One region of the Dietzia sp. IBK-p2-16D genome, then DNA from elsewhere that is predicted to be linked to it. Evidence: predicted binding sites of a transcription regulator. Region 1 holds the regulator's gene; each other region holds the start of a gene.
What was found. Region 1 encodes LexA, which represses DNA repair genes until DNA is damaged. Its sites were predicted from a motif close to CGAACANNTGTTCG; they were not measured.

Region 1 (4,625 bases):
GGAGAAGTCTCCGTCCCGCCACCGGGAACTCACGGTGAGGCTGTCCCGGTCCGAGGCGAGGGTCGACGAGGCGTGCGCCGCGTTGCGAAAGCGCCCGGGTGGGGCCCGGGCCGTTCGCGACCTGCGCTGGATGCTGGCCGAATACCGCGTGGGGCTGTTCGCGCAGACGCTCGGGACCGCCAGATCGGTGTCGGCGGAGCGCATCGAGAAGGCAGTGGCAGCGGCGCTGGCCCCCCGGTCGTCCCGCTGAGGCAGGCCGTCCCCTGGAGCCGGCCGTCGGCCGATCACCCGCCTATGGCGCGCGTCTAGCGACTCGTCCGGCGTTCCCGGAGGGCGATGATCTCGCGTTCGAAGTCATCGGCGGAACTGAACTGCTTGTACACCGAGGCGAAGCGGAGGTAGGCGACCTCGTCCAGGTCCTGTAGCGGGCCCAGGATGGCAAGACCGATCTGATGGGCGGGGACTTCGGACACGCCACCGGCGCGGACGGCGTCCTCGACCTGTTGGGCGAGGCGGCGCAGGGCGTCCTCGTCGACCGCTCGTCCCTGGCACGCACGCCGGACTCCGCGCACCACCTTGTCCCGGCTGAACGCCTCCGTGACCCCGTTGCGTTTGAGAACAGTCAGAAGCGGCGTCTCGAGAGTCGTGAACCGGTGGCCGCACCTCGGACATTCCCGGCGACGCCGGATCGCCTGCCCCTCGTCGACCGATCGTGAATCGATCACGCGGGAGTCCTCGTGGTGGCATGTCGGGCAGTACATTCCCGTGGGGCCCTTCGTCGACCGGACTTCACGCGTCCCGGCTCGTGCCTGACGGGATGCGGGGATGGCAGTACACCGTCCCCGACTCATTCTAGGAGGCCCGACGACCGGTCATGCGTAGGCGGGCCCGCCGAGATACGCCACGGCGAAGAGCAGGATCACTCCGAACGCGATCCCGCAGGCCAGGAGCGCCCACGTAGGAACGTCGTCGACGACGCCGCTGGCCACAGGAGGCTCGATATGGCAGGCGCGCACGCCCTCGGCCGACGCCGGGCGGACGAGCACGCGGCGACCCGGTGCCACAGACGTGACGCCGAGGGGGCGGCCGGGCACCCTCGGCCGGACGACGGTGTCGACACGTGCCGACGCCGCCGCGGGACGGCTGCCCTCCGGTCGAACCGCGGGGCGACGGTGGACGCGACCGGGCTGTGCGCTGCCCTTACCCGGGGAACTCTGTGGGGTGCCGGGACGATCGACGCCCGCGGACCGCCCGCGATGGTCGCCGGGGCAGACCTCGCTCCACCGCACGGTCGGACGTGCGTGTGACTGCAACTCCGTAACGGTCATGGTGACTCCCTACTCGATACGGTGTGCGAGTGGTGTTCGCACACCCGTATGTATGTGTCAGTACATCTGTTCGAATCCGAACTCTCCTAGAGTTGTATCACGCGACTCCGACACAGTCACCATTCCGGGCCCGATTATTTCGAACACCTGTGTGGCGCGACGTTCGCATGGGCGATAGGGTGTACACAGATACAGACGTCGAACATCCATTCGCCGAAGGGACCACACGAGATGCCGAAGCCCGACTTCGAGTCGCTGACGGACCGACAGAAGAGCGTTCTCCTCCACATCCACGACACCGTCAAGGAGCGCGGCTATCCGCCGAGCATCCGGGAGATCGGCGACGCGGTCGGGTTGCAGTCCACCTCGTCGGTGGCTCATCAGTTGCGGACTCTCGAGAAGAAGGGTTTCCTGACCCGGGACCCGCACAAGCCGCGCGCGGTGGACGTGCACGGGGTTCCCGGGCAGAAGTCGCGCGGGCGTCGTTCGCCGACGCCCGAGCCCCAGCGGCCCGGCGGCGCCTCCGAGCCCGTCTACGTCCCCGTGCTCGGCCGGATCGCCGCCGGCGGTCCGATCCTCGCCGAACAGGCCGTCGAGGAGATCTTCCCGCTGCCCGCGGACCTCGTGGGATCCGGCGACCTGTTCATGCTCAAGGTCGTCGGGGAATCGATGATCGACGCGGCGATCTGCGACGGCGACTTCGTGGTGGTCCGGCGGCAGAACGTCGCGGACAACGGTGAGATCGTCGCGGCGATGATCGACGGGGAGGCGACGGTCAAGACCTTCCGCAACGACGCGAGCGGAGTCTGGCTGCTACCTCACAATCCGTCGTTCAGTCCCATCCCGGGAGAGCACGCGACGATCCTCGGCAAGGTGGTGACGGTGTTCCGGAAGCTCTGAACTCCGGACTCGAACGGCGCGCCGCCCGTCCCCGGTGGGGGTCAGGCGGCGCCGTCGTGTGAGCCGTCGGCGGCGAACTCGTCGAGTTCACCCGCCACTGAGGCGGGCAGTCGGACGATGACCCGGGTTCCGTTTTCGGTGTGCTCCTCCTCGACCACCGCGCCCTCGGCGTGGACCCGTGACACCACGTCCCCACGGGAGTACGGGATCTCCAGGGTGACCTCGGTGTCCCCGGAAGCGACGATCTGGGTGATCCGCTCGAGCAGCTCGTCGACGCCCTGACCGGTGACGGCCGAGACGAACACGGCGTCGGGTAGCGCGTGGTGCAACTCGGTGAGTACGACGGGATCCGCGGCGTCCACCTTGTTGATCACCAGCAGCTCACGAGGTCGCTCGGCGTTCTGCTCCTCCACCACCTCGTTGATCACCTTGCGCACCGCCTCGATCTGGCGGAGCGGAAAGGCATCCGAGCCGTCCACCACATGGAGGAGAAGTTCGGAGTCGACGACCTCCTCCAGTGTGGAACGGAAGGCCTCGACCAACTGGGTCGGAAGATGACGAACGAACCCCACGGTGTCGGTGAAGACGACCGCGCGGCCGTCAGGCAGCTCGGCCTTCCGGGTGGTCGGGTCGAGCGTGGCGAACAAGGCGTTCTGGACCAGTACCCCGGCACCGGTTATCCGATTGAGAAGACTGGACTTTCCGGCGTTGGTGTATCCGGCGATCGCTATCGAGGGCACGGGCGTGGCACGGCGACGGTGCCGTTTGGTGTCGCGGGCCTGTTTCATCCCCTTGATGTCGCGCCGCAGACGTGCCATCCGTTCGCGGATCCGACGCCGGTCGGTCTCGATCTTGGTCTCACCCGGACCTCGGAGACCCACGCCGCCGTTGCTGCCGGCACGCCCGCCGGCCTGACGGGACAACGACTCGCCCCAGCCGCGGAGGCGGGGAAGCATGTACTCCATCTGGGCGAGAGTCACCTGGGCCTTGCCCTCGCGGCTGGTGGCGTGCTGCGCGAAGATGTCGAGGATCAGGGCGGTGCGGTCGATGACCTTGACGTTGACCGCCTTCTCCAGCGCGAGCAACTGTCCCGGGGTGAGTTCACCGTCGCAGATGACGGTGTCGGCGCCGGTCGCGGCGATCACGTCCTTGAGGACACTGACCTTGCCCGACCCGATGTACGTCGCGGCGTCGGGCTTGTCGCGTCGCTGGATGAGCGCATCGCACACCTCTGATCCCGCGGTCTCGGCCAGCTGGGCGAGTTCGGCCATCGCGGCGTCGGCCTGGGCGGCGGAGCCCTCCGTCCAGACACCCACGAGCACGACCCGTTCGAGTCTGAGCTGGCGGTACTCGGCGTCGTTGACGTCCTGGAGTTCGGTGGACAGCCCCGCCACCCGGCGCATCGAGGATCTCTCCTCGAGCTGGAACTCACCGATGGATGGATCGAGGTCGCGTGTCGGCCGATCAGCGGCCGTGTAATCAGTAGTCATTCGCGTTCATCTTCTCACACCGGGGCCCCTGGTGTCCTGTGTGGAGCGGTGTGCTAACGCCTACGACGATATCGGCCGTGGGCGACGAGGGCCGACGGTCCGATGAGGGAGGATCCACCCTCTCGTAGAGCGACCGCGAGTTCGCCGCCCGGGACCGCGACGACGACGTCTCCCGACGCCTCCCCCGCGTCGGCCAGTGCGGCCACCGCGGTCGCCACGATCCCGGTGCCGCAGGACATGGTCTCCCCGGCACCGCGCTCATGGACACGCATCGAGACCCGGCCGTCCACCATCGGGGTGGCGATCTCCACGTTGACCCCGTCGGGGAAGAAGTCCCTGTCGAACACCGGGCTCTGCTCCACCCGCAACGCGGCGAGGTCCGCCGCTCCCAGACCCGGGACCACGCAGGCCAGATGCGGATTGCCCATGTCGACGGCCAGTCCCGCGAAGGTGCGGCCCGCGATCTCCGCCGAGGACAGCCCGAGCAGTCGCGGCTCCCCCATGTCCACCCGCACCACGGCATCATCGCCCGAGTAGGAGATGACCTCGGCTGGGCGGGCGCCGGCCCGCGTGCCCACGGGGATCGAACCCGCCTCCGCCCGTCCGGTCCCGACGAGCGCGTGGGCGAAGACCCGGACCCCGTTCCCGCACATCTCCGCGATCGAGCCGTCCGCGTTGCGGTAGTCCATGAACCAGTCCGCCCGGTCGACACCGTCGGGCAGGGAAGCCAGCACCCCCCGGTCGACGAGGGCGCCGGCGGTGGCGATCCTGAGCACGCCGTCCGCGCCGATACCACCGCGCCGGTCGCACAGCGCACGCACGAGGGCCTCATCCAGTTCGAGGTCGGCGTCGTCGTCCGGGAGGATGACGAAATCGTTGAGGGTCCCGTGGCCCTTGAGGAAGGCGA
Region 2 (4,625 bases), on a different contig from region 1:
CAGCCGGCACGGCCCTGCAGGTACAGGTTGGTGATGGGCAGGGTCACGACGCCCACGTTCGCCCTGCTCAGCGCGCCGGCCGCACGGGACTGGCCCGCCCCGTCGAGCGACCCGATGCGGCAGCAGTGCCCGGCCGTCCGGATCTGCCCCGCCGGCCAGGACGCGACGCGGTCGGTGAACACCTCGAGCATGGCGTGGTCGCCGTCGAGGAACTCGTCCACGTGCAGGTCGATGCCGGTGTCCAGTTCCTCGGCGAGGTCCACCAGCCGGTGCGTCTCGGCGACCGGGTCGGTCGAGATGTGCGGGGCACCGCCGATGAGGTCGGCGCCGGCCGCGATCGCGGCGCGGGCCCGGTCCGCCGGGTCGACCTCGTTGACCATCACCGCGATCTGCAGGTCCATCACCCCGGCGAGTTCATCGCGGACCCGCACCAGGGCGCGGACGCCGCGCAGCGGGTCGTGGTCGTCGTGCAGGTCGACGTGGCTGCGGACCGCGGTCGTCCCGTTGGCCACCAGCTTGCGGGCCGCGGCGAGGGCGCGGGCGTGGATCTCGTCCTCGTCCACCGTCGCCGCGTAGGCCCTCCACGTACCGATCGCCGCGCCCAGGTCACAGCCCGGCGGCCGCGTCGCTCCCCAGCTCAGCGCCTTGTCGAGGTGGGCGTGCGGCTCGGCGGGCGCGGTGAGCACCAGGTACCCGCGGGCATCGATCACCGAGGCGCCACCCGCGGGACCGCCACGCAACGGGGTGGTCCCCGCATCGGTCACGGCCACGACCACCCCGTCGACGATGTCCACGTCGACCACCCGGCCGCCCTGCAGGCGCGCCCCCTCGATCCGGTCCACGTGCCGCGGCGCGACTCGTCGTGGTTCCATCGTTCCCCTCCTCTGCCGACTCGTGCGTTCCCCGCCGACCCTCCGACCCGGCTCCTCTCGGCAGCCCGGGCTCTCTGATCGGGTGCGGCACTTGTGCATCCGACCCCGGAGCGGGATAGTGACCCCGGGTATTGATCGGATCAATAAAGACGAGTGTGGTGGCCCCGTGTTTCGGAGGCATTACCCCGCTGTTCCGGCGCGGTTCCGGTGCAAGCCGATCCCGCAGCGACCCGCCTACCTACAGGGATATAGCCCCACCAGACCCCGACCCGCCCAGACCCCGACCCGCCCAGACCGCACGGGAGGCCCCATGACCACCGCACGAGGCGACTCGCTGGACCGTCTCGGCGCGCGCATCCGGCACCACCGCCGCCAACTCGGACTGACGCTCGTCGAGGTGGCCGACCAGGCCGGGATCTCGCAGCCCTTCCTCAGTCAGATCGAGCGCGGTAAGGCGGCGCCCAGCATGTCCACGCTCGAGGGTCTCGCCCACGCCCTCGGCACCACCCAGGCCCACCTCCTCGACGCGGTCACCGCCGGCGGGGACCCCACCGCCACCGGCCCCGCCGGCCAGGATTCGGGCCCCGGCGACCCGATCCACGTCCAACGCTCCACCGAGGGCGCCACCCTGACCCGGGCGGAGGGCACGGTCGGCGGTCACACCCGACTCCTGCCCGGAGGCCCGGGGGGCACGCAGTTCCTCGAGTTCGTGGAGACCAACCACGTCCCGGGCCGGTTCTTCGAACACCCCGGCCAGGAATGGCTCTACGTCACCCGGGGCACCGTCCTGCTCGAGGTCGGCGATTCGCTCACCCGACTCGAGTCGGGCGACGTCGCGAGGTACAACGGCACCCTCCCCCACCGGTGGTACGTCCCCGACGGCGGCGAGGCGTGCCTCATCGTCGCCCGACCGGGTTGACCGCCACCGGGCCGCCCGACCTGCGCTTGACCACCACGACCACCCGCCTCAGCTGGGACATCCCCGCCCCGGCGCCCTCCCTCGCGCGCCGACCTGGGGCGCCCTGCGGGGGCCGAGCAGGGCACCCCAGGTCAGAGCACCCAAGACCGTGCGCCGCCCACGGCGCCACACCCTTCACCGAACCAGAACCCGGACCCACCACTCCCCCGAGACCGCCCGCACCACGCATGCCCTCTACCTGCGGTGCCCTACGGAGGGTGCGCAGGGCACCGCAGGTCAGCGGGCGCCGCGGTGATTAGCGACGACGACGAGGCCGGGGATCTCCCCGCAATGGGATCACACTCACTCGCGTGTTCGATCCGGTCTCCCTGCCCGCGGTGTCAGACCTAGAACATATGGTCGAACCATGACGAGCACCTCCAAGTCCGACGCCCATGATTCCTCCTCCCATGCTGCGATCGTCCCCTATGCCCCCGGCCCGTTCGTGCCGCCTAAGGGGTTCACCACAGCGACGGGTCCCGCCGTCGACGTGATCGTTCCGGAGGCCTACTCGCGGTGGGATCCGCATCAACAGCGCGGATATCTCGCACAACGCCTGATCAACGCGGCGGAGGGGCGCACTGTCGCCTTCGCCTATGACTGCGTCCGGGTCGCAGGACAGCGCGACCGCCACCGGGACCCGTGGGAAACCGCCGCCTCGATGGTCAGCGCCTCGATGGCGTTGTCCCGGCACGGCGCCTCGCGTCTGGTCACCACCGCGGTCGAGTTGACCGAGCGCCTCCCCCGTACCGCGGCCCTGCTCACGACCGGGTGGATCGGCATCCTCGCCGCCCACACGATCGCGGAGGAGACCGCGATGGTCGCGGACGAGCTCATGCCCGAGCTCGACAGGCGGATCAGTGAAGCGCTGGCCCCCACCAGACGCCGCACCCACCCACCGAGACTCGGCCCGCTACGGAAAATGCTCACCAAGACCGTCTCGGCGTGCGACCCGGTCGGGGCCGACGCCAGGGCGAGGGAGGCGCGGCGGGACCAGGATGTCGAGATGGTGCCGCTGGCCGACGACAGGGCGCTGATCACCGCGCACCTCACCGCCGAGACGGCTGTCGAGATCGCAGATCGCATCGACGCCCTGGCGCGCACCGCCTCCGAGGACGATCCGCGTTCTCTCGGTGAGCTGCGAGCAGCGGGCCTCCTGGCGCTGAGTCGTGGGTGGGCCTGCCTGCCCGACGTAGACGGCGGACACCCCGGTGATCCGGACGGGCAGGCTGCCGCCCGGCGGGTGACCATCTACGCCTACGACGACGGCAGTCCGGGCAATCGTGGCCTCACGCTGGCCGGGTACGGGCCGATCACCGGCCACACCGCCGAGCAACTGGAGCGCAACGCTCGTCGCCGGATCGACTCACTGGCCGACCTCGCGGACCCCGAATCGGACGCGGCCCGGCGGTACGCGCCCTCCGAGGCGTTGTCGCGCTTCTGCAAGGGCCGGGACGGCACCTGCGTCTTCCCCGGTTGCCAGACGCCCGCGGAGAAGACCGATCTGGACCACATCATCCCGTTCGACCACGACAACCCGGAGTGCGGCGGGCACACCACGTCCGATGATCTCGGCTCCCTCTGCCGCTTCCACCACCGACTCAAGACCGACGGCATCTGGGCCTATTACCGGGACACCGACGGGACCTACGTCTGGCTCCACGGCCCCAACCACCCGGAAGCCGACCCCGGAACGCGCATCACGACGGTCCCCGGCGGACCGCTGGCCGCACTCGCCGCACCGCGCCATCCGGAATCCAGCCGGCGTCAGCAGGAGGCGGCCGAGGCCGGCAGGACCGGCGGCGGTTCACCGATCTCGCGCAGGCGCCCCCACCTGCGTCACCGCCGCGCCGCGGAGCGCAGCAGGCTGCGAGCCCAGGCCCACCACCGTCGACAGGAGGACCGGGCCGGGCGCCCACCGCGTTCCGCCCACCTGCAGGACGACCGGCCGCAGCAGGACCAGCCGCAGTCCTCGGCACTCGACGATGAACCGCCGTTCTGATGCGGTACCTCTCAGAAGCGGGGGCTCGTCGGGTACCAGCCGTCGTCGGGGCGGTGCGGGCCGATCGACCGGACCTCGCGGAACTCGAAGTCCGCGAAGTCGTCCGCGAGGTGGTCCCAGTTCTCGCGGGTGATCGCGGTGGTGACCGCCCCCGCGATTCGACCCACACCACCGTAGATGCCGGACAACTGGTTGCCGGTGACGCCCATGGACGTGCGCGCGCCGGTCGAGAAGTGGTGCAACCGGGCCACCCAGGGCGCGGAGCCCGGTCGGCGTTCGGTGAACTCGAAACCCGGGCCGAGGTAGGGGTTGCGGCCTGCCGGGTGGTCGGAGGCGTAGTCGTGCACGTCGGCCCACAGGGCGATGTCGTCGACGAACTCAGCGAGTTCCGGCCGCAGTCGCAGATCGACCTCGTACCCGGTCGCGGCGATCACCACATCGGCGTGGAAACGGCCGCCGGGGGTGTCGATCGCGAGTTCGGTACCGCCGGCCCCGTCGTCGGCCACCTCGACCGAGTCCCAGCCGCAGCCGGTGTGCAGTGCGAAGCCGGGGTGGGCGAAGCACCGCCACACCGTGTGCTGGGTCGGTGGCTGCGGCAGGCCCCCACTGAGGAGGGTGAAGTCCCACTTCGCCCGATCGTCGAGGTCGTAGAAGCGTTCCTGCATGCCGGGGAACTCCATCCACCGCAGTGGGTTGGAGTCCGGGACGGTGTCCCGCCGCATGAACAGCTCAGCTCGAGCGGCGCCGTGGTCGAGGGCGGTGGCGGCGTTGTCGAACCCGGAGGCTCCCCCGC
Region 3 (4,625 bases), 560 kb from region 1:
CCCGTCCAGGGCGGGCCCGTGGTCTACGGCAGCCTCAACTGGTCCGACCCGCGCTCGGCCCACACGATCATCCAGGCCTCCCTTCCCCAGTTCGGGCCGCAGCTGCACACCACCGTGCTGGTCGGTTACGGGGTCAGCGCCGACCGCGGCCGCGTGGTCTACGACGCCGCCCAGGACCGGGGCGTCATCCGCTGGCCCGCGAACGGCGACGCCGGCATCCTGCACGGGCACATCGACCCCACCGCCCGCACCATCGTCGGCCCGACCGGCCACCTCACCGACACCAACCGCATGCTCAACTCCACCTGGCACCCGCTGGGCGGCGCCCCCATGGGACAGGTGTGCGACCTGGACGGGCGCGTCCTCGGCCAGCGCGGCCTGTACGTGGTCGACGGCGCGCTCATCCCCGGTACCACCGCCGCGTGTAATCCGTCGCTGACCATCGCCGCGATCGCCGAGCGCGCGCTGGACCGGATCGTGCGGCAGGACGTGGGCGCCGTTTTCTAGGCACGGCATCCGGCGGCGTCCGCGATACTGGAGACGTGCGGTCCCGCGATTCCATTCTCGAAGCCACCCGTGACGTCATCGGTCGGGCCGGTTTCGGGGGTGTCACGATCGCCGCGGTGGCCAAGCAGGCCGAGGTCAGCCGCCAGACCGTCTACTCCATCTTCGGCACCCGCGAGGACCTGGTCTCGCAGGCCGTTTCCGAGCGGCTCACCATGCTCACCGGCGCGTTCACCGATGTGCTCGACACGGCGACCACGCCGCTGGAGTTGATCGTGGAGATCGTGGTGGTGGGCCGCCACTGCATCCTCGACGACCCCCTGCTGCGGGCACTCACGCTGGGCGGCGGTTCGAACCCCATCTTCGATCCCGGCTCTGCCGAGCGGGCCCGAGAGTACGCGGTCGCGCTGCTCTCCCCCGCCGCCGACCGGTTCCCGACACTGGCCGGCCGGCTCGAACTGATCGCGGAAGTGGGCGTGCACGTCGGCTGGTCGGTGTTGTGCCTGGACTCGCTCGACGCCCGCTCCGACCAGGACCTCCGCGCCTTCCTCACCGCCTGGCTGGGCCCGCTGATCGGGACGGTCGGGGTATGAGCGACGTTCTGGTCCTGTGGGACCTCGACCTCACCCTCCTCGACCCGGCCGGATTCGGCACCCGCATGATCGCGCCTGCGCTCGCCGACCTCCTCGGCCGTCACCCCGTCATGGGCGCCTCGTTCGCCGGGCGGACCGACCGCGCCATCCTCACCGACCTGCTGGAGATCAACGGGATGACCGGGTACGACGACGAGGTGGTCATGGCTCTCATGGACGCCGTGGCCGAGCGGTGCGAAACGTTCGGGGACGATCTCCTCGCCGGCGGTGGCGGTCCCCTGCCCGGCGCCCACGACGCGGTCGCCGCCCTGGCCGCGGACCCGCGGGTGCACCAGGGGATCGTGACCGGCAACATGCGCCGGACCGCGCTGCTCAAGCTGCGGGTGTGCGGGTTCGACGGGTTGCCCGACCCGTGCCTCGGCGCGTTCGGTGATCACCACGCGGACCGCGCCCACCTCGTCCGCGACGCCCTCGCCGCCGCCCGGGCGCGCGGTGTGGACGTGTCCCCCGGGCGGTCGGTGGTCGTGGGCGATCACGTCCACGACGTCCGAGGCGCGCTCGACGCGGGTGCCGTCTGCGTGGCGATCGCCACGGGCCGGGTCTCCGCCGACGATCTCCACGCCGCCGGCGCCCACTCCGTCCTGCCGGATCTCACGGACCCCGACGCCCTGCTTGCCGCGATCCGCGCCTTGGTCTGAACCGCGGTGCCGTCTGAACCGCGGTGCCGTCTGAACCGCGGTGCCGTCTGACCTGATGCGCCCTGAACGGGGCATCCAGGGCACCGCAGGTCACGACCATGCGGACGCCGCCCGGGCCCGCGGGCTGCCGGTGTCCATCGAGCGCCCGGTCGCGGTCGCACGCCGTGCTGCCGTGCCTCACCGACACCGCCGCGCTGCTGGCTACTGTCCACGCCTCGTCTGAACCGCGGTGCCGTCTGACCTGGGGTGCCCTGGACGGGGCATCCAGGGCACCGCAGGTCACGGCCGTGACAGCCGCTTCTTCCGACCATGTCGTACCTCGAACATACAGTCGAACCATGAGCGCAACGGACACCGCCCACTCGCCGTTCGTGACCCCGCCGGGATTCACGACCGTGGCGACCCCCGCCACCGACGTCGTCGTGCCCGAGGCCTTCAGCCGATGGGACCCCGGACAGCGACGCGGTTATCTCGCCCAACGGGCGATCAACGCTGCCGAAGGCCGCACCGTCGCCTATGCGTACGACTGCGTATCCAGGTCCTCCCAGAACGACCAACGACGCGATCCCCTGGACACGGCGGCGACCATGGTGAGTGCCTCGATGGCCCTGTCCCGCCGCGGGGCATTTCGGCTGGTGGCCACCGCCATCGAACTGACCGAGCGACTGCCGCTCACCGCGACCTTGCTGACGACCGGGTGGATCGGTGTCGACGCAGCCCACGCCATCGCCGAGGAGACCGCCCTGGTCGAGGACCATCTCATGCCGGAACTCGACCGCCGCATCAGCGAGGGACTCGCACCGACGAGGCGCCGAACCCACCCGCCCAGGATCGGACCTCTGCGCAAGATGCTCAGTAAGCACGTCGCGAGCTGTGACCCCGTGGGAGCGGACGCCCGCGCACAGCAGGCGCGCCGAGAGCAGAACGTGAAGATGACGCCGGTCACGGGCGATCTCGCGCTGCTCACCGCGACCCTCTCGGCCGTCGACGGCCTGGAGATCACCGAGCGCATCGACGCCCTGGTCCGAACCGCCGCCTCAGACGATCCCCGGTCTATCGGGCAACTCCGGGCCGCCGGCCTCCTCGCCCTGAGCCGCGGCTGGGCATCTTTGCCCGACCCCGACGGGCACCACCCCACGGACCCGGACGCGATGTCCGCGGCCCGCCGGGTCGTGATCCACGCCTACGACGACGGAGACGCGGACTTCCGGGGACTTTTCGTGGCCGGTTATGGCCCCGTCAGCCGCTTCACGTCCGACGAGCTGCAGCGATTCGCCAGGCGGAGGCTCGACGCCATCGACACGCTCGCAGACCCGGACGGCGAGGCCTCCCGCCGGTACAGCCCCTCGGAGGCACTGGCCCGCTTCTGTCGGGGCCGCGACGGCACCTGCGTCTTTCCCGGTTGCCAGACCCCGGCGGACAAGACCGACCTCGACCACATCATCCCCTTCGACCACGAGGATCCCCAGCGCGGCGGCTACACCACCAGCGACGACCTCGGCAGCATCTGCCGCACCCACCATCGCCTCAAGACCGATGGCATCTGGGCCTACTACCGGAGCGCTGACGGGGACTACGTGTGGATTCATGGTCCGAACCATCCCGACAGGAACCCCGGGACACGCGTCATCACCACCCCCACCGGCCCATTGGCGGAGTTCAGCGCACCGCGACACCCCGAACGCTCCCGGCTTCAGAAGGAGGCGGCCGAAGCCGGCAGAACCGGAGACGGCATCGCCGGATCGCAGCGCCAAACACACACCCGGCAACGTCGCGCTTCCGAACGGAGGTACCTGCGCGCCCAGGCGGAACAGCGACTACACGCTGCCGAGCGCGAGCAGGGGTCGCAGTCGGCAGCCTAGACTGCTCGCTCGGGGATGGCTGGCCGGGTGGCTCAGCCCTCGATCTGCTCGCCCAGTTCCATCCAGCGTTCCTCGAGAGTGTCCTTTTCTGCCGACACGTCCTTGAGCTCGCGGTCCAGGGCGGCCAGCTTCTCGGTGTCCATCGCCCCTTCCGAGACGTCGGCCATGGCCTTGTGGAGTTCGGCTTCGCGCTTGTCGAGTTTGCCCATCTGCCGCTCGATCTTCGACATCTCCTTGGTCAGTGCCCGCTCTTCGGCGGCGGAGAGCGCGGGAGCCGTGGCACTACCACCCGCCGCGCCAGCCGCAGAACCGCCATCCGTCGAGCCGCCAGCCAAAGCAGACCCGGCGCCCGGAGCGGAGCGCGAGACTTTGCCCGAGTCGCCCGCGGCCCCGGCGACGCGACGGCGCTCGAGGTATTCGTCGATGCCGCGCGGGAGGTTGGTGAGTCGGCCGTCGCCGAACAGCGCCCACACCGAGTCACAGATGCGCTCGACCAGATAGCGGTCGTGGGAGATGACGACCATCGTGCCGGGCCAGCCGTCGAGCAGGTCCTCGAGTTGGCGCAGCGTGTCGATGTCGAGGTCGTTGGTGGGCTCGTCGAGCAGCAGGACGTTGGGCTCGGCCATGAGGACGCGCGTGAGCTGCAGCCGCCGCCGCTCACCACCGGACAGGTCGCCGACGGGCGTGCGCTGCCGGGCCGGCGAGAAGCCGAGCCGCTCGGCCAGCTGGGAGGCGGTGAGCTCGTCCTTGCCGAACGCCACCCGGGCTGCGACGTCCTCGATCGCCTCGAGCACCCGCTGGTCCAGCGGCAGGTCGTCGAGTTCCTGGCGCAGCCACCCGATCCGGATGGTCTTGCCCTCCTTGCGTCTGCCCGCGGCGAGCGGGGCCTCGCCGGCGAGGGCGCGCAGGAGCGTGGTCTTGCCGGAGCCGTTGACGCCGACCAGACCGACGCGCTCGCCGGGCGCCAG

Region 2: AC3DE3_RS15865 (HNH endonuclease signature motif containing protein) is a predicted target of LexA. The motif match lies at 2,180-2,193, and genes of this name have one in related genera.
Region 3: AC3DE3_RS04040 (HNH endonuclease signature motif containing protein) is a predicted target of LexA. The motif match lies at 2,116-2,129, and genes of this name have one in related genera.

The regions. Positions count from the first base shown of each region.
Region 1 covers NZ_JBYMTL010000001.1:310,627-315,251, forward strand. Annotated here, with positions in the region: gene hrpA (ATP-dependent RNA helicase HrpA) at 1-250, shown strand, start outside; gene nrdR (transcriptional regulator NrdR) at 306-761, opposite strand; gene lexA (transcriptional repressor LexA) at 1,560-2,228, shown strand; gene hflX (GTPase HflX) at 2,270-3,718, opposite strand; gene dapF (diaminopimelate epimerase) at 3,772-4,625, opposite strand, start outside.
Region 2 covers NZ_JBYMTL010000008.1:64,485-69,109, reverse strand. Annotated here, with positions in the region: gene AC3DE3_RS15875 (amidohydrolase family protein) at 1-872, opposite strand, end outside; gene AC3DE3_RS15870 (helix-turn-helix domain-containing protein) at 1,183-1,791, shown strand; gene AC3DE3_RS15865 (HNH endonuclease signature motif containing protein) at 2,198-3,832, shown strand; gene AC3DE3_RS15860 (SidA/IucD/PvdA family monooxygenase) at 3,844-4,625, opposite strand, start outside.
Region 3 covers NZ_JBYMTL010000001.1:871,299-875,923, forward strand. Annotated here, with positions in the region: gene AC3DE3_RS04025 (GMC oxidoreductase) at 1-507, shown strand, start outside; gene AC3DE3_RS04030 (TetR/AcrR family transcriptional regulator) at 543-1,097, shown strand; gene AC3DE3_RS04035 (HAD hydrolase-like protein) at 1,094-1,795, shown strand; gene AC3DE3_RS04040 (HNH endonuclease signature motif containing protein) at 2,134-3,657, shown strand; gene AC3DE3_RS04045 (ABC-F family ATP-binding cassette domain-containing protein) at 3,690-4,625, opposite strand, start outside.